DNA from 2 places in the Paraburkholderia sp. GAS333 genome. Region 1 is predicted to be linked to the other one. Evidence: riboswitches for the same ligand, from Rfam matches in the RefSeq annotation. Region 1 holds a riboswitch; the other holds the start of a gene.

Region 1 (8,739 bases):
TTGCGCTTCTTCGCGAGGCCCGCGTTGTCGAGACCCGTGCCGCGACCGACGCACTCGTCGACCGGCACGTTGCACAAACGGCTCATCAGACACGCAGCCGCCGACGTGTTCGCGATGCCCATCTCGCCGAAACCGATCACGTTGGTGCCGAGCGCCGCGTGGTGCCGTACCCGCTCAGCGCCCGCCTGCATCGCCGCGAGCGCCTGCGCGTCGGTCATCGCGGGTTCGCGCGCGAAGTTGCGCGTGCCGCCCGCAATCGGAATGTCGACAAGTCCGTTCGTCGACGGCAACGGCGTGGCAATGCCCGCGTTGACCACTTCGAGTTCGATTCCTGCGACGCGGCTCAACGCATTGATCGCCGCCCCGCCCGCGAGAAAGTTCGCCGCCATCTGCGCGGTGACTGCTTGCGGATACGGGCTCACGCCTTCGGCAGCAATGCCGTGATCGCCCGCGAAGACGATCATCGCGGGACGCTGCACCGTGGGATGCGTGGTGCGCTGGATCAGGCCCATCTGACGGGCAAGCGCCTCAAGCCGGCCGAGACTGCCCGGCGGCTTCGTCTTGGTATCGATGATGTGCTGCAACTCGGCGCGCAACGTTTGATCGAGCGGCGGGACTTCGGGCAAACCGGTCGGGCGTGGCAAGGAAGTCATAAGCGTCTTCTGAAGTATGTTTTGGATGAAACGGTTAATTTGCTGCTGTGTCATTAGCGGCATTCGATTCGTGACGAACACGCGGCGCGGGAATCAGCGCCTCGTGCTCACCGTCGCGAATCAGGATCAGCGGATAGCCGAATGCACGGCTGGTCAATTCGGGCGTGAGCACGTCATGCACCGGTCCGGCAAATGCGCGCCCTTCTCCATCGAGCAGCAGCGCATGCGTCGCGAAACGGCGCGCGAGATTCAGATCGTGACAAGAAAACATCACGGTACGACGCGGTTCGCGCGCCCACGCCGTCAGCGCTTCCAGGCAGTCGATCTGATGATGCAGATCGAGATGCGACAGCGGTTCGTCGAGCAGTAACAACGGCGCGTCCTGACATAACACCGCCGCGAGCGCCACCCGTTGACGCTCGCCGCCTGACAAAGAAAGCACGTCGCGCGCGGCGAACGCGGCCAACCCCAGCAGATCGAGCGCAGCATGCGCCGCATCGCGATCGGCGTCACGCTCCCAACCCCAGCCGTTCAGATGCGGGAAGCGGTTCAGTGTGACGATGTCGAGCACACTCGCGCTGAATGCGTCGGGTGCGCTTTGAGGCATCAATGCGCGCCGCTGCGCAAGCGGCAGCGGCTGCCAGTCGCGCAAACGTATGCCGTCCAGTTCGACCTGTCCCGCCGACGCCTGCCGCAAACCCGCGAGCGTCGACAACAACGTCGTCTTGCCCGCGCCGTTCGGTCCCGCGACACACCAGATTTCGCCGGGATAAAACGTGTGCGTGAACGCGTCGAGCAAGGTGCGCGAACCGGCGCGCAAGGTTACGCCTTGCGCACTGAGCGCGTGTTGCTGAGGGTTATAGCGAGCTTGCATCATCGGCGCCTGCGCAACAGCATCCACAGAAAAATGGGTACACCGACGATCGACGTAATCACGCCGACCGGCAATTGCGCGGGCGCGATCACCGTGCGCGCGATCAGGTCCGCGCCCATCACCGCGACGCCGCCGCCGAGCGCTGCGGCCGGCAACAACATGCGCTGATCGTTGCCGAACGCGAGTCGCAGCATATGCGGCACCACGAGTCCGACGAAGCCGATGGTGCCCGCGGTCGTCACTGCCGCGGCCGCCGCGAGCGACGCCACCAGATACACGCGCAAACGCAGCGGCATCACCGCGACGCCGAGCGCTTGCGCGGCGGCATCGCCGCGCAACAGAACATTCAGACGCGGCGCGACCGGCACGATGGCCAGCAGCGCGATGACCAGCGCCACGAGCGCGGTCCACGGCATCGCGCCGCCGTTGAGGTCGCCGGTCAGCCAGAACAGCATGCCGCGCAGACGGCTGTCGGGTGCGAGGTTGAGCAGCAGCGTGATCAGCGCGCCCCACCCAGCCGCGATCACCGCGCCAGTCAGCAGCAAACGCGGCGACGTGTCTTGCGGTTCGCCGCGCCACAACTCGCGGCGAGCGAGACCGAGCACCAGCAAAATCGACACGAACGCGCCGGCGAATGCACCGGCGTCGACGATCCACCATGCGCAACCGGCGATCATCGCGAGCAGCGCAAAGGTCGCCGCGCCGCCCGATACGCCCAATATGTACGGCTCGGCCAACGGGTTGCGCAACAGCACCTGCAACAACGCGCCCGCCAATGCGAGCAATGCGCCGCACGCAAAACCGGCCAGCGCGCGCGGTAAACGCAGCGTGCGGACGATCTCGCCAGCAAGGTCGCCCGATTCGACCGGCGACGCCGTGAACGCATGCGACGGCAGCAACGCCGTCAACACGCGTCCCGGTGCGAGCGACACGCTGCCCAACGCGAGCGACGCGAGCAGCACCGCCAGCGCGACGCAGGCGAGCACGAGCCATATCGCTGCCGCGCGCTTCGCGCTCATCACGCGCGCGGCAGCGGGCATCGAAACCGGAGGACGATTCATCCGCGTGATCTCAACGCAGCGCGCGCGTCACTGCTGCTGCCAACCGATCGTGACATACGCACCGCGTCGCGGCGAGTTATACGAGTAGGCCGTTTCATAGTCCTTGTTCAACAGATTGTCGATTTGCGCGGTGACGTACCACGCTTTCGTGATGTTGTAGCGCGCCGACAGATTGACGATGCCATAGCCGCCCAGATTGCCGCTGCTGTCGCTACGCGCGCCGCTCACGATCCATTCGCCACCCACGCGCCACCCTGCAATGCTGCGATTCACCGCCAGCGAGCCGAAGCGCCGCGCGCGCCGCACGAGGTCGACATCGTTGTCGAGGTCGACGGGATTTTGCAGCGTCAACGAGGCACGCACGTCCGTCTTGCCGACATGTCCGCTCCACGAGCCTTCGAGCCCCTGCACCTTCGCACGGCCGACATTCTCGGCCAGATAGATGCCGGGCGACACTTCGGGATAGTCGATCAGATTCGAATAGCGGGTCTGGAATGCGCTCAGGCGCATCACGCCAAGCGCATTCGACGCGTACTGCAACGCGGCTTCGATCGAATGACTGCGCTCCGGTTTGATCGACGGATTGCCGCTGTACGGATAGTACAGATCGTCGAAACTCGGGGCGCGGAACGAATCCGAATAGCTTGCGGTTGCCTTCCAGTTCCCGGTGATGTCGAAACCGTAGCCGAGATAGTAACTGTTCGCTCCGCCGAAATCGGAATACTGGTCGTGCCGTACGTTCGCCTGAATCTGGTTGCGCCCGAAGCGTCCCGTATAGCCGACGAAACCCGAATCGACGTGACGCTCGGGCGCGGCAAAGGTGTCCGATTCGAGCGTCTGATCGAGATGTTCGTAGCCGACCTGCAGTTTCTGTTGAGCGGCCAATGCAAAATCGTTCTGCCACGTGTACTGACGATTGTCGGTGTCGAAGCGGCCGTTATAGATGCCGTTGGTGTTCGACACACTGCGGTCGTCGCCTTCGGACACGATGAAATGCGTGGTCCACCAGTCGGTCAGCTTGCCGTTCGCGAACACCGACGCCTGGCGCACCTTGCTGTACAGATTGTTCAGATCGGTCGGCTCGCCGTACGCGTTGTCGTAACTGTTGTTGCCGTTCGACTGGAAGAACGTGACGCCCGCGTCCCATTGGTCGTTGAACTTGTGACGCAACGAAGCCGAGATGCTCTCGTTCAGATAGCCGTTCGCATTCGGATTCGCGCCCGACGCCTGGGCGGGATTGAGCGACGAAAAGCCGTCGTCTTTCGAGCGCGCGAGCGAGATGCTGAAGGTCGTGTTGCCGTCTTTGTCGAGTGCGCCGTTCACACCCATCTGCTGGGTCTGCGTGTGATAGCTGCCGTAGCCCACCGAAAAATTGAAGCGAGGCGGATGATCGCCGCCGTCTTTCGTGAACACCTGCACCACCCCGCCGATCGCACCCGAGCCGTATAACGCGGACACGTTGCCGTTCACGACTTCGACGCGGTCGATCTGATCGAGCGGGATCTGCGAGATTTGCGCCGAACCGAGGCTCACGGAATCGACCCGCACGCCGTCGATCAGCAACAGCGATTGCGTCGACGACGCGCCGCGCAAGAACAGGCTCGCCGTCGAACCAGGGCCACCTGTCCGCGAGATTTGCGCGCCGGGCGCGAGTTGCAGCAGACCGGGCAAGTCGGTGGCGGTGGTGTCGGTGAGATCCTGCTGATCGAATAACGTGGTCTGCGGAATCGTGTCCGCGAGCGGTTGCGGCGTGCGCCCCGCGGTCACGACGACGGGCGACAGTAGCGTGGACGAATCATCTGCAGCGGACACATCGCCCGATGACGATGATGACGACGCCGATTCAGACGTGGTAGCGGCAGCAGAATCTGCAGCATCTGAAGCGGACGCGGACGAAGATGGCGATGCAGCACTCTGCGCATGCACGACGAGCGGCAGGCTCGCAAATGCGAGCAGCACCGCGCGAGCGATGGGGGACAACATGGGATGGCATTCCTGTGGATAGCGTGCGCGGCCCGCTTCCCCGCAGGCCGATGCGTAACGAGGCACCCCCGTATTTAACATTTTCGCGGGGGACGTGCCTCTCCCTCTGGCCGGTATCCGGGCTGGCGACACATCGATCCCACCTTCCCACGCGTAACGCGCAGTGGCACACTCACATGTTGAGCTTCAAACACGCGATCAGGATCGACCTGCATGACGAATGCGGCCGCTTACCGTTGCGGGGGCAGCGCAGGTTAGCGCGTTCCGGTTCACGGAACATGCGCCCTGCTTCCCGTTTAACTACGCACTGTTGAAAAGCGCGCGGGCACCAGAGTGCGGCAAGTTTAGGAGCGGCCTCGAAGTGCGTCAAGAACGGTTGCACCATCGCAAGCCGTTCTGTTAAATGCAGAATATTGTCCGACCGGCGAGGTGTTTTTCATCATAAGGTCGATAAAAGCCTGCATAAAGCAATGTTGTTACGTCTCGAAACGAGACAATTGTCGGAACCTGCGATATTCCGCGCTAAAATGCAATGTCTTTAGAGGACGCAGCACATGCTCACCGAACTCGAATCACTTTCACAGAATATCGGCAAGCTGATCGCGATCAGCCAACGCCACAATGAAGCGCGAATCGCGCTCGAAGATCAGCTCGCCCAATCACGCGCCGAAGCAGAAGCTACGCGCACGGAACTTGCACTGTTGCGCGAAGAGCGCGACGCATTGCAGGCCGAACGCGATGCGCTGTCCGCGAAAATCGACGACGCTCAGGTGCGCCTGAATGCAATTCTCGAGAAACTGCCGCGGGCCCGCGCGAACAGCGAGCCGGATAACCAGCTCGATCTGCTCGAGCCTGCTCAGCACGCTGTCGAAGCGGAGAGCGAAGTGACCCGCCACGGAGAAAATGCATGACCACCAAGCAGATCGAAGTATCGATTCTCGACGTGCCCTATCGCCTCGCGTGCTCGCCGGAAACGGAAGGCGCACTGCTTGAAGCGGTTGCTCGCGTCGACGCCGAAATGTCGAAGATCCGCAATAACAGCAACGTGCGCGGCACGGATCGCATTGCCGTCATGGCTGCGCTGTCGCTGGCATCGGAACTGCTTAGGCTCCAATCGAGCGTTAGACACGGAGAAGCATTTCCTGCAGAGGAAATCCGGCGTACAATGCATCAAATGAACGAACAACTGGGTACTGTGATTCAGCAGTACAACATGCAGTAAGTAGCAGTCGGTCCTGAGATCCACTGCGGATTCAAACGAAGGTGAGTCAATCTCGGCAAACGTTTGAGTTCAATCGTTTAAGCTTCATCCGTTTAGCTTCCCTGCCTGGTTCGCCAAGGTCATATATTCCTTGAACCAATGCCATGTGCACGGTTGCGGAAATTTGTAGCACGGGTGTGCGCGTCACTCTGTCTGATGTACCCGAAGTGTTGCTAACTGCGACCAATTCTGAACCCCCGGTTCAGGATGCCGGCCTAGCGGCTAAGGCGGGGACCTTATCTAGAACGGCATCGGACTTCGGTTCGATGCCGTTTTTCTTTGGGCTCCGGTTTCACGTACGTTTTCTCCGTTCGCGTTTTTCGTTCGTGCCGTCAAGCCCTTAACGTCAACCACGTTCAATTCGATTCATGCGCTACTGGCTAATGAAGTCCGAACCGGACGAAGCAAGCATCGACCATCTCGCCAACGCACCGCGCCACACGTTACCGTGGACCGGCGTGCGCAACTATCAGGCGCGCAATTTCATGCGCGACATGATGCAGGTCGGCGACGGCGTGCTGTTCTATCACTCGAGCTGTCCTCAACCCGGTATCGCGGGGCTCGCGGAGGTCTCGTCCACTGCCTACCCGGACCCGACACAATTCGACAGGAAGAGCCCGTACTACGACGAAAAGTCGTCGCAGGAAACGCCGCGCTGGCTGCTCGTCGACGTCGTATTCAAAAAGAAAATTCCGCTGATTCCGCTCGCAACTTTGCGCGAGCACGAAGAATTGCAGGACATGCGCGTGCTCGCCAAGGGCAACCGTTTGTCGATCACGCCGGTGACCGAAGCCGAGTGGCGCTTCATCACGAAGCGGCTTGTTTAAGACTCGCGTGAAGCCTGTTCGACGTCGATGTAAAACCGGGTCGCGACGATTAAAGCAAAGTGAGATCAGGGAACCAAGCTCAGGTTACAAGCGCCTAACGGACGCACAGAGGGACTGGCAAACAGCGTGCCATTTGTCGCACGCCGTTCGTGCCAATCGTGCATCAACCTGTTCAAGCAAGGAGTCGAGCAATGACAAAAAACACCGCACGGGCAGTCGCACTCGCGCTTATCTGCTCCGCACCCGTCGCGCTTACGCTGACCCCGACCCTCGCGCGCGCGCAAGGCGTCATGCAAGCTCAGCCTTCGGGCGTGCTGTCGCTGAATGCACAAGCTAGCGCGGAAATTCAGCAGGACGTAGTCGATATCACGCTGTTTTACGAGCAGGAAGCGAGCGATCCGTCGGCGCTCACGTCCACGCTGAATCAGCGTGCCGATTCGGCACTGCAGAAAGCGCGCGGCGTGAGCGGTGTGACGGCTCACACCGGTTCGTTCTCGATCTTCCCGTCCACCGATCGTGATGGACGCATTTCTGCATGGCGCGGCCGCACGGAGGTCGTGCTCGAATCGCACGACTTCGCGGCGGCGTCAAAACTCGCGGGGCAAATGGCATCGATCATGCAGGTCGGCAACGTGCAGTTCTCGCTGTCGCCGGAAGCGCAACGCGCCGCCGAGCAGAAGCTCACGGGCGAGGCGATCAGGTCGTTCCGCGAGCAGGCCGCATCGTCGGCACAGGCGTTTGGGTTCAGTGGATATTCGATCCGCGAGGTCAGCGTCAATCATGGCGGCGTGATGCCGCGTCCCATGATGATGATGAGCGCGCGCGCTATGGGCGCAGACGCGAAGGCCGCGGCGCCGATGCCGCTCGAAGGCGGTACGTCGACAGTAACGGTCAACGTGTCGGGCTCGGTGCAGATGAAGTAACGCGCTGTATCGCGCTCGATAGTCCGGTTGAAATGACAAACGCCACGGCATGCCGTGGCGTTTGTCATTAACCATGCGCTACGGCAACCCGTAGCGATCAGATCAAATCAGATCAGCTTGCGCTCACGGCCTGTGCCGGTTGCCGCCGCGCACGCTTATACGACCACACGAGCAGGCCGATGCCCACGAGAATCATCGGCAGCGACAGCCATTGACCCATGGAAAGACCCATGGCGAGCAGCCCGAGGAAGTCGTCCGGTTCACGCGCGAACTCAACCGTGAAGCGAGCGAGGCCGTAGCCAATCAGGAACACCGCGGAAATCGAGCCCATCGGCTTCGGTTTGCGCGAAAAGAAAATCAGCACGAAGAACAGCGCAATGCCTTCGAGCGCGATCTCATACAGTTCCGACGGATGCCGCGGCAGCATGTGATATTGCGCGAACACTTCGTTCAGATGCCATTGCGCGGCCAGTTGCGGATGCGCGGAAAGCCACGCCGCGTCGTCCGGTGCGGCGCCTGGAAACAGCATCGCCCAAGGCGCGGACGGATCGGTCACGCGTCCCCACAACTCACCGTTGATGAAGTTGCCGAGACGTCCTGCGGCGAGCCCGGTGGGCACCATCGGCGCAACGAAGTCGGTGACCTGCAGCCACGAGCGCTTGCGTTGATACGCGAACAGCACCATCGCGATGGTCACGCCGAGGAAGCCGCCGTGAAACGACATGCCGCCCTGCCATACCTTGAAGATGTCGAGCGGATGCGCGAAATAAAAGCTCGCCTTATAGAACAGCACATAGCCGAGACGGCCGCCGAGGATGGTGCCGAGCACGCCGTAAAACAGCATGTCGTCGATATCTTTCGCGGTCCAGCCTTGCGCGGCGACATACGGCAAACGCAGACGCAGCCGTCCGACGACGATCGCCGCGATGAACGCGACGAGGTACATCAGTCCATACCAGCGCACTGCAAGCGGCCCCAGATGAATGGCAATGGGGTCGAAATTCGGATGAATGAGCATCGTGTTGTTATGGGCAGTTCAGGTTCAGAAGCGGGTTACTAAAGCAATTCGGCAGCGGATAACGGTAACGGGCCAGCGGCCCGCATGGCATCCGGCGCATGCATTTGACGGTCCGGCGCGCGATGCGTTCGCGGCAACG
Region 2 (8,739 bases), on a different contig from region 1:
ACATTGCGGTTTTTCGACCGGGCGAGCGGCGAGCAACGCTACAAGGTCAGTGCGGCGACGGTCGATCGCAACGCCGATCCGCTACGGGCCATGCCCGCACTCGTGAAAAGCGCGCTGGCAAAGTTTCCATTCGATGCACCGCCCGACTGGCGCGTGAAACTTCGCGTGGATCAGACAGGCAGTGCGCCCGAGGTGGTGTCGGTGAAGCCGGTACAGCGGTGATTAGCGCGACTGGCATTGGCGGGCGACGGTATGCAGTGTTGCCGCTACTCCGCCGCGTTGTCATCCTCGGGCCAGCGGTTTTCGAACACGCAATCTGCGAGAGGCATCCGGCTGGCCCAGCGTTCGGTCTCCAGCATCGGTTCACTATAAAACCGGTCGACGTGACCGAGACACAAGATCGCCACGGGCCGCGCGCCCTCCGGCATGTGCAGAAGTTTGCGCACGCTGTCGACGTCGAATAGCGACACCCAGCCCATCCCCAGGCCTTCCGCGCGCGCGGCCAGCCACATGTTCTGGATCGCGCACGCGACCGACGCCAGATCCATCTCCGGCAATGTCCGGCGGCCGAAAATGTGCCGCTCGCGTCCGTCCATCAGCGCCATCACCAGCACTTCGGCACATTCCAGCATGCCTTCCACTTTCAGCTTCATGAACTCTTCGCGACGCTTGCCGAGCGCGTCGGCGGTGGCGATCCGTTCGCTTTCGACTGTCGCGTGAAGAGCCGTGCGCAACCCGGCATCGGTGATGCGCATGATCCGCCACGGCTGCATGAAGCCCACGCTCGGCGCGTGATGCGCCGCGTCGAGCAGGCGCTGCAGCACGGCGGGATCGACCGGATCGCGGACAAAATGGCGCATGTCGCGGCGTTCGTAAATCGCGCGATAAACGGCGTCGCGCTCGGAGTCGTTAAAAGGCTTCGCCATGGAACAGGGCGGCCGTGAAGGCCGGGTTGGAGGGCCAGTAAGCATGCATATAGGTCGCCACGATCGATCCCGCGCGATACACGGCCTCGCCGGGTGCATCGCCGTGTGGCCGGGTGGCCGAGCGCAGCGGGACGAGCGGCGTGTTCAGCTTCGAGTAGTGAAACGTGTGACCGGTCAGCGGTCCATGAAGGCTGTCGATCTGCTGCATGCCGAGCGCGGCGAAGCGCTTCTGCATCGTCGCGTGACCGGGCAGCAGGCCGAGCATCGGCGTGCTGACGCCTTGTGCGTCGGTCAGTTGGTCGAGCAGGTAGAGCATGCCGCCACATTCGGCGACGACCGGTTTGCCTGACGCCGCGTGGCTTCGGATCGACGTGGCGCTGCGCAGATTGGCCGCCAGTGTTTGCGCGTGCAATTCCGGGTAGCCGCCGGGCAGATACAGCGCGTGCGTGTCGGCGGGCAGCGGTTCGTCGGCGAGCGGCGAAAAGTAGTCGACCTGCGCGCCCAGCGTTTCCAGCAACGCCAGATTCGCCGGATAGATGAACGAGAACGCGGCGTCGCGGGCGACGGCGATCCGCTTGCCGTCCAGCAGGCGCGGCAATACCTCGGGCATGTGTGCGCCGAAATCGACGGCTGGCGGCAGGGCGGTCAGTGCGGTTTGCGCGAGCGTATCGGCGGCACGGTCCAGACGCGCGTCGAGGTCGTCGATCTCGGCGGCCTGATGCAGTCCGAGGTGGCGATCGGGCAACGCGATTTCGTCGCTGGCTGCGATGTGGCCGCACCAGTGCAAGCCAGGCGGCAACGCTTCCTGGAGCATCTGCGCATGCCGCGCGGAACCGACACGATTCGCCAGCACGCCGTGAAACGGCACCTCGGGCCTGAATCGCGCGAGACCGAACGCGACCGCGCCGAAGGTCTGCGCCATCGCCTTCGCCGAAATCACCGTCAGCACGGGCACGCCGAATGTCGTGGCGAGATCGGCGCTGTTCGGCGTGCCGTCGAACAACCCCATCACGCCTTCGATCAGGATCAGATCGGTTTCGGCCGCTGCCTGCGCGAGCAGCGCGCGGCAGCCGGCTTCACCGACCATCCACAGATCGAGCGACAGCACCGGCGCGCCGCTCGCGCGCGCAAGGATCATCGGATCGAGAAAATCCGGGCCGGTCTTGAAGACCCGCACGCGTCGCCCTTGCCGCGCGTGGTAGCGCGCGAGCCCCGCGGTGATCGTAGTCTTGCCTTGCCCCGACGCGGGCGCGCTGATGAACAACGCAGGGCACGCCGTGGAGCGTGTGCCGCCGGGCGACGCGGACATCGCTCAGAACTCCACGCCGCGCTGCGCTTTCACGCCTTGCTCGCGGTACGGATGCTTGACGATGCGCATTTCGGTGACGAGGTCGGCGGCTTCGATCAGCGCGTCGGGCGCGTGACGGCCGGTCACCACCACGTGCAGCATGTCGGCGCGCGCGTTCAGCACGGCGAGCACTTCGTCGAGCGGCAGGTATTCGTACTTGAGCACCGTGTTCAGCTCGTCGAGGATCACCATCTGATAGTCGCCGCTTTCGATCATCCGGCGCGCTTCGTCCCAGCCTTTGCGGGCGGTGGCGATGTCGGCGTCGCGGTTCTGCGTGTTCCAGGTGTAGCCGTCGCCCATCGTGACGAAATCGCAGTTCGCGATCGCGCCGAGAAAATCGCGCTCGGACGTATGCAGCGCGCCCTTGATGAACTGCACGACGCCGAGACGCATGCCGTGTCCCAGCACCCGCACGGCCATGCCGAACGCGGCCGTGGTTTTGCCCTTGCCGGTGCCGGTGTTGACGATCAGCAGACCTTTTTCGACGGTCGCGCCGGCCTGTTTCTTCTCATGGCCTTCGCGCCGGCGCTCGGTCATGCGTTGATGCGATTCGGGATCCGTTTTCATGGGAGGTCCTGTTGGGTATATCGAGTGTGAGTTTGAACCGGCTTCCTGTCGACGCCTGGATTCGACGCCGCGACAGCCACGGTCACGCCGTCATAAACCGTTTTACGGACGACGAGACAAGCGGTAGCTTCCGGCGATTGTGCGGCGAGCAACGCGCACGGCTCGCAGACGCCGTCCACGCCGACATGCTCGCGTGCGGCCGCCGAAGGGCTTTCGACCGGCAATGCGGCAATCTGCTCGCGGCTGAACAATCTCAGCGGCAGGCCGTGGCGCGCGCAGAACTCGCGTAAACCGGGTTCGTCGGCTTTGATGTCGATTGACGCGATTGTGTTGATCTGCTCGAAGTCGAGCGGGCCTATCGCCTGACGTACCGCCGCTTCGATCTGTTCAGCCGAACTTTGTGAGCGGCATCCAATGCCGACGCTGATTGTTTTCATTTGACGTTGGCTCCGTTTGCCGTCGTCGCGGCGGCTGTCGACAGCACGCCGTCAGCCAGCGAGGCCACGCCGCCGATCACCACGATCGCAGGCGACCCGAGCCCCGCACGCGCGACTGTGTCCGCAAACCCGCCGAGCGGCGCGAGTGCGTGGCGCTGCTCGGGCCGCGTCGCCGATTCGATCGCGGCGCACGGCGTATCGGCGGACAGGCCCGCCGCGAGTAACGCGCCGGTAATGTCGCTCAAACGACGCATGCCCATGTAAATCACGAGCGTCATGCGGGTGGCGGCGAGCGCGGCCCAATCCGGCTCGCCGCTGCCCGCGCCGTGTCCGGTGACAAACACCACGCCCTGCGTGTAATCGCGATGCGTGACCGGAATGCCGATCGCCGCAGGCGCCGCGATCCCCGCTGTAATGCCGTTGATCACTTCCACGTCGACGCCCGCGGCCAGCAACGCCTGGCGCTCTTCGCCGCCGCGGCCGAACACGAACGGATCGCCGCCTTTCAGCCGCGCGACGCTGCGCCCGGCTCGCGCGTGTTCGAGCATCTGCGCGACGATTCCCGCCTGCGGCGTCGACGGATGACCGCCGCGTTTGCCGACGTAGACGACCAGCGCATCCGCGCGGGCGAATTGCAGCACGTCGGGATTCACCAGATCGTCGACCAGCACCACATCGGCCTGGGCGAGCGCGCGGGTCGCCTTGAGCGTCATCAGTTCGACGTCGCCGGGACCCGCGCCGATCAACCACGCGCGCGTCATCGCGGCGTGCATGGCGCACGCCATGTCATAACGGACGAAGCGGCCGAAACGGATCGGGAACGGAAAGCGGCAGAACGCCGGACAGCGGACAGTGAAATCATGTGATGCGACAACGGATTCAGGCATGGCGAACAACGCGACCCGTCACGCTGTTTTCGACAAACACGCGAACGGAATACGGCTACGCCATGCTTTAACGCCTTCACATCCGTCCCTCGCGGATTCCAGCGGCCGGCGGCGAGAAATTCGAGATTCGTCGAGATTCGTCGAGATTCGCCGCCTCCGCGTCTGGCCGGTATCCGGGCTGGCGGCCTCATGCGCTTTGCCTTCCCGCCCCGATTCACGGGACAGTGGCATCGAAAAAACGCATGCGCGGCGCAGCAGAAGTGAATCTGGCGCAGCAGGTCGCTTACCGTTGCGGGGACAGCACAGGTTGAGCGCACGAACGCGCTGCCTGTTTCCCGTTTAACTGCACACGCGAACGCATGTGCGGGCACCAAACGCGCGCATACGATAGCACAGGACGCCCCGCCCGCTAAGCGTTTCCGGCTGATGCGGGCGGCTTTGCCGCAGCTTCCGGCGCCTTGACTGCGGCGTCTTGCGCGCCTAAACTCGCACGCACTTTGGTGCTCGTGTGCGCTCTCGTGCGCATGCAGTTAAACGGGAAACAGGGTGCCCACCTTCTCTGGATCGGGTCAACCTGTGCTGCCCCCGCAACGGTAAGCGAAAAGTGGTGTCGGCTTCATGCGCGACACCGCGGAGCCGGCTTCGATGTCCACGCGCAAGGCCGCGTCGGCATATCACCACTGGGCGAGAAATCACTCGTCCGGGAAGGGGAAGCGGCGCTTTCGCCAGCCCGGATACCGGCCAGATCAAGCAGGACACCCGTCGCGGGGATGCGACGGCGCGTTCATGACCTCATTCCCGCTTTCTGTTTTTCTGTTGTCGCGGCAACGCCGTCGTTCGTCCCCGTGTTTATATTGTCGTGGCCCGTCGCGCTTCAGCTTTCAGCTTGCGCCCGGCCATGCCGATGCAGACAGACGAACCGACGCGCCGGCGCACGTGCAACCCCTACGGATGGACCTCACGATGCAAACTCAAATGCGCAAGATTCCCGTCACCATCGTCACGGGCTTTCTCGGCAGCGGCAAAACCACGTTGCTGCGGCACATCCTTCAGCATGCGGGCGGCAAGCGCATCGCGGTGATCGTCAACGAGTTCGGCGAACTCGGTATCGACGGGGAAATCCTGAAGGGGTGCGGGATCGGCTGCGATGAAAACGGCGTCGAAACCGAAGGGCAACTGTACGAACTCGCGAACGGCTGCCTGTGCTGCACCGTGCAGGAAGAGTTTTTTCCGGTGATGGAAAAGCTCGTCGAGCGGCGCGGCCAGATCGATCACGTGCTGATCGAAACCTCCGGCCTCGCGTTGCCGAAACCGCTCGTGCAGGCGTTCAACTGGCCGCAAATCAAGAACAGTTTCACGGTCGACGCGGTCGTCACGGTGGTGGACGGCCCGGCTGCGGCAAGCGGCCAGTTCGCCGAAAACCCCGTCGCCGTCGATGCGCAGCGCAAAGCTGATCCGAATCTCGATCACGAATCGCCGCTGCACGAGTTGTTCGAAGACCAGTTGTCGGCGGCCGATCTGGTGATTCTGAACAAGACCGATCTGCTCGACGACGCGCAGCAAAGCGCGGTCGAAGCGGTGATTCGCGAGGAAATTCCGCCGCAGGTGAAGATCGTGCGCGCGCAACGCGGCGAACTGGATCTGCACACGCTGCTCGGTCTCGAAGCGGCATCGGAGGAAACGATCCACTTGCGCCACGATCACCACGGTTCCGCCGACGACGCCGATCATCACCACGACGAATTCGATTCGGTGGTCGTGCAGGCGGATGCGCCGTCGCGCGAAGCGGTGATCGCCGCGTTGCAGAAGCTGGTCGAGGCGAACACGATTTATCGCGTGAAGGGTTTTGCCGCGTTGCCGGGTGCGCCGATGCGTCTGGTGATTCAGGGCGTGGGCCGTCGCTTCGACAGCTATTTCGATCGACGCTGGCAGGCGGGCGAGGGCAATCAGAGCCGCTTCGTGCTGATCGGCGAGGACCTCGATCAGCCTGCGCTGCAACGCGCGTTCGACGCCGCGCTCGGCGTGGTGGCGTCGAATGCGGCGCCCGCCGCTGCAGCGAACCAGGCGTAAGCGCTCATGCATCTGCTGCGCACCACGCCGGGCGGTTTTGTCGACGATACCCAGGGCGTGATCCGTATCGATCAGCAGCCCGCCGATATCGTGGTGCTCAGTTCCGCCGACACCACGCTGTCGCTGCTGGCGAGCGTGTTTCCACGTTTGGGTGACGGCTTTCCGAGCATCCGGCTCGCGAACGTCACCTATTTGCGGCAACCGGCGTCGGTCGATTTTTATATCGAAGACGTGTTGCAGCATGCGCGGGTGGTGGTGGTCGACCATCTCGGCGGCGAGGCGTACTGGCCGTACGGCATCGAACAGGTGGTCGCGCTCGCGGAGCGCAACGGCCAAACGCTCGCGATGTTTTCCGGCGATTTGCAGGAAGACCCAAATCTGCTCGCGCGCAGCACGGCGGATGCCGATCTGTGCCATCAGTTGTGGCGTTATCTGCGGGAAGGCGGTCCGCAAAATGCCGAGGCGTTTTTGCGTTGTATCGCTTTCCGGAATTTTGGCTGGGGACACGAACCTGCACCGCCGCGCGCGCTGCCGGCGGCGGCGTTGTATCACCCGGAGCACGACACGCCGACCGTTGCCGACTGGCAGGCGCGCTGGCAGCCGAATGCGCCGGTCGCGGCGATTCTGTTCTACAAGGCGCATCTGCAGGCGGCCAACACGGCCGTGTTCGATGCGCTGATCGACGCGCTCGAAGGGCAAGGTCTGAATCCGCTGCCGCTCGCGATTACGTCGCTGAAAGACGCGATGAGCCGCGACGTCGTGCAGTCGTTATGCGCGCAGCACGACGTTTCGCTCGTATTGAATACGACCGCGTTCGCGGCGAGTGCGATCGACGACCCCGAGCCGCTCGCGCTCGCGGGCGATGCGCCGGTGTTCCAGGTGATCCTGAGCGGCGGCAATCGCGACGACTGGGTCAAGGACAACCAGGGTCTCAATTCGCGCGATATCGCGATGCATATCGCGCTGCCCGAAGTGGACGGCCGCATCATCACGCGCGCGATCAGCTTCAAGGGGCTTGCTTATCGGTGTCCGCATACGCAGGTCGACGTGGTCCGCTATCAGCCGGATCTCGAACGCGTGAGCTTTCTCGCTGAGTTGAGCCGTCGCTGGTGCCGTCTGCGTACGCTCGATAACGCGGACAAGAAACTCGCGCTGATCCTCGCCAATTATCCGATGAGCGAAGGGCGCATCGGCAATGGCGTGGGACTCGATACGCCGGCTTCGGTGGTCGGCATCCTGTCGATGCTGGGCGATGAGGGCTACCGTCTCGCCAGTTCGGACGATCTGCCCGCGAACGGCGACGCACTGCTCAAGAAGCTGACGGAAGGCGTGACCAACGATCCGGTGGTCCGCGATCTGCGTCCCGCGTTGCAAAGCCTCGCGCTCGACGACTATCTGACGCATTTCAACGCGCTGCCCGCTGAGACGCGGCAAGCGTTGAACGCGCGCTGGGGTACCCCCGAGCAGGACCCGACGCTGCGGCGCGGCCGCTTCATGATCGCGGGCTGGCGTTGCGGGCATGTGTTTGTCGGCATCCAGCCGTCGCGTTCGCGCGAACAGGGCGATTACGCGAGCTATCACGACGCCGAACTCGTGCCGCCGCATTCCTATCTGGCGTTCTATTTCTGGCTGCGTCATCAGTTCGGGATCGACGCGGTCGTGCATGTCGGCAAGCACGGCAACCTCGAATGGCTGCCGGGCAAGAGCGTCGCGTTGAGCGATACGTGCTGGCCCGACCTGATTCTCGGGCCGATGCCGCATCTGTATCCGTTCATCGTCAACGATCCGGGCGAGGGCAGCCAGGCCAAACGGCGCGCGCAGGCGGTCATCGTCGATCACCTGATGCCGCCGCTCACGCGCGCTGAAAGTTATGGGCCGCTGCAGGATCTGGAGCGGCAGGTCGACGAATACTACGACGCGCTAATGGTCGATCCGCGCCGCTCGAAGCTGTTGCGGCGCACGATTCTCGCGACCATCGTCGAACATAAGCTGCACGAGGAACTGAGTCTCGCCGCGCCGAGCGGACAGGACGACGAAGACGCGTTGCTCACGCGCGTCGATGCGTGGCTGTGCGAGTTGAAGGAAGCGCAGATTCGCGATGGTCTGCACACGTTCGGGCAATCGCCGGACGGCGTGCAGCGGCGCGATACGCTGCTGGCGCTGGGGCGTTTCCCGGTTGGTGACGGACAGGGCGCGAAGGCCGGACTGATCGACGCGCTTGCTTGCGATCTGCGGATGGATCACCTGTTCGATCCGTTGTCGGTGGATTGGGCGGCGGCCTGGGAAGGGCCGCGTCCCGAGGTGTTGCAGCAGGTCAGCGATGCGCCGTGGCGTCATTGCGGCGATACGCGAGAGCGTCTGGAATTGCTCGCAGCAGAGTTGTTGCGCGGTGTTTGCGGTGAAGTCGAGCCTTTAGCTTCCGACGCTTCGCTCGAAAGCTTGCCGCGTGCCGCGCAGGTGATCGGGCGCTTGCGCAATGACGTTTTGCCGCGTCTGGACGCCTG

The links. A riboswitch is a leader RNA that binds a small molecule or an ion and turns the genes downstream of it on or off. The one in region 1 is predicted to bind cobalamin.
Region 2: another riboswitch for cobalamin. It lies ahead of cobA (uroporphyrinogen-III C-methyltransferase); the one in region 1 lies ahead of ABH945_RS14305 (TonB-dependent receptor domain-containing protein).

What each region holds. Positions count from the first base shown of each region.
Region 1 covers NZ_JBNDKS010000002.1:1,147,055-1,155,793, reverse strand. The annotation lists gene cobT (nicotinate-nucleotide--dimethylbenzimidazole phosphoribosyltransferase) at 1-653, opposite strand, end outside; gene ABH945_RS14315 (ABC transporter ATP-binding protein) at 688-1,527, opposite strand; gene ABH945_RS14310 (FecCD family ABC transporter permease) at 1,527-2,588, opposite strand; gene ABH945_RS14305 (TonB-dependent receptor domain-containing protein) at 2,616-4,571, opposite strand; cobalamin riboswitch at 4,663-4,919, opposite strand; gene ABH945_RS14300 (ATPase) at 5,126-5,482, shown strand; gene ABH945_RS14295 (cell division protein ZapA) at 5,479-5,793, shown strand; RNA gene ssrS (6S RNA) at 5,889-6,070, shown strand; gene ABH945_RS14285 (EVE domain-containing protein) at 6,201-6,659, shown strand; gene ABH945_RS14280 (SIMPL domain-containing protein) at 6,851-7,582, shown strand; gene lgt (prolipoprotein diacylglyceryl transferase) at 7,695-8,600, opposite strand.
Region 2 covers NZ_JBNDKS010000009.1:182,419-191,157, forward strand. The annotation lists gene ABH945_RS32465 (DUF4136 domain-containing protein) at 1-222, shown strand, start outside; gene bluB (5,6-dimethylbenzimidazole synthase) at 267-926, opposite strand; gene ABH945_RS32475 (cobyrinate a,c-diamide synthase) at 910-2,235, opposite strand; gene cobO (cob(I)yrinic acid a,c-diamide adenosyltransferase) at 2,239-2,841, opposite strand; gene ABH945_RS32485 (cobalamin biosynthesis protein) at 2,838-3,278, opposite strand; gene cobA (uroporphyrinogen-III C-methyltransferase) at 3,275-4,039, opposite strand; cobalamin riboswitch at 4,313-4,555, opposite strand; cobalamin riboswitch at 4,647-4,925, shown strand; gene cobW (cobalamin biosynthesis protein CobW) at 5,129-6,235, shown strand; gene cobN (cobaltochelatase subunit CobN) at 6,242-8,739, shown strand, end outside.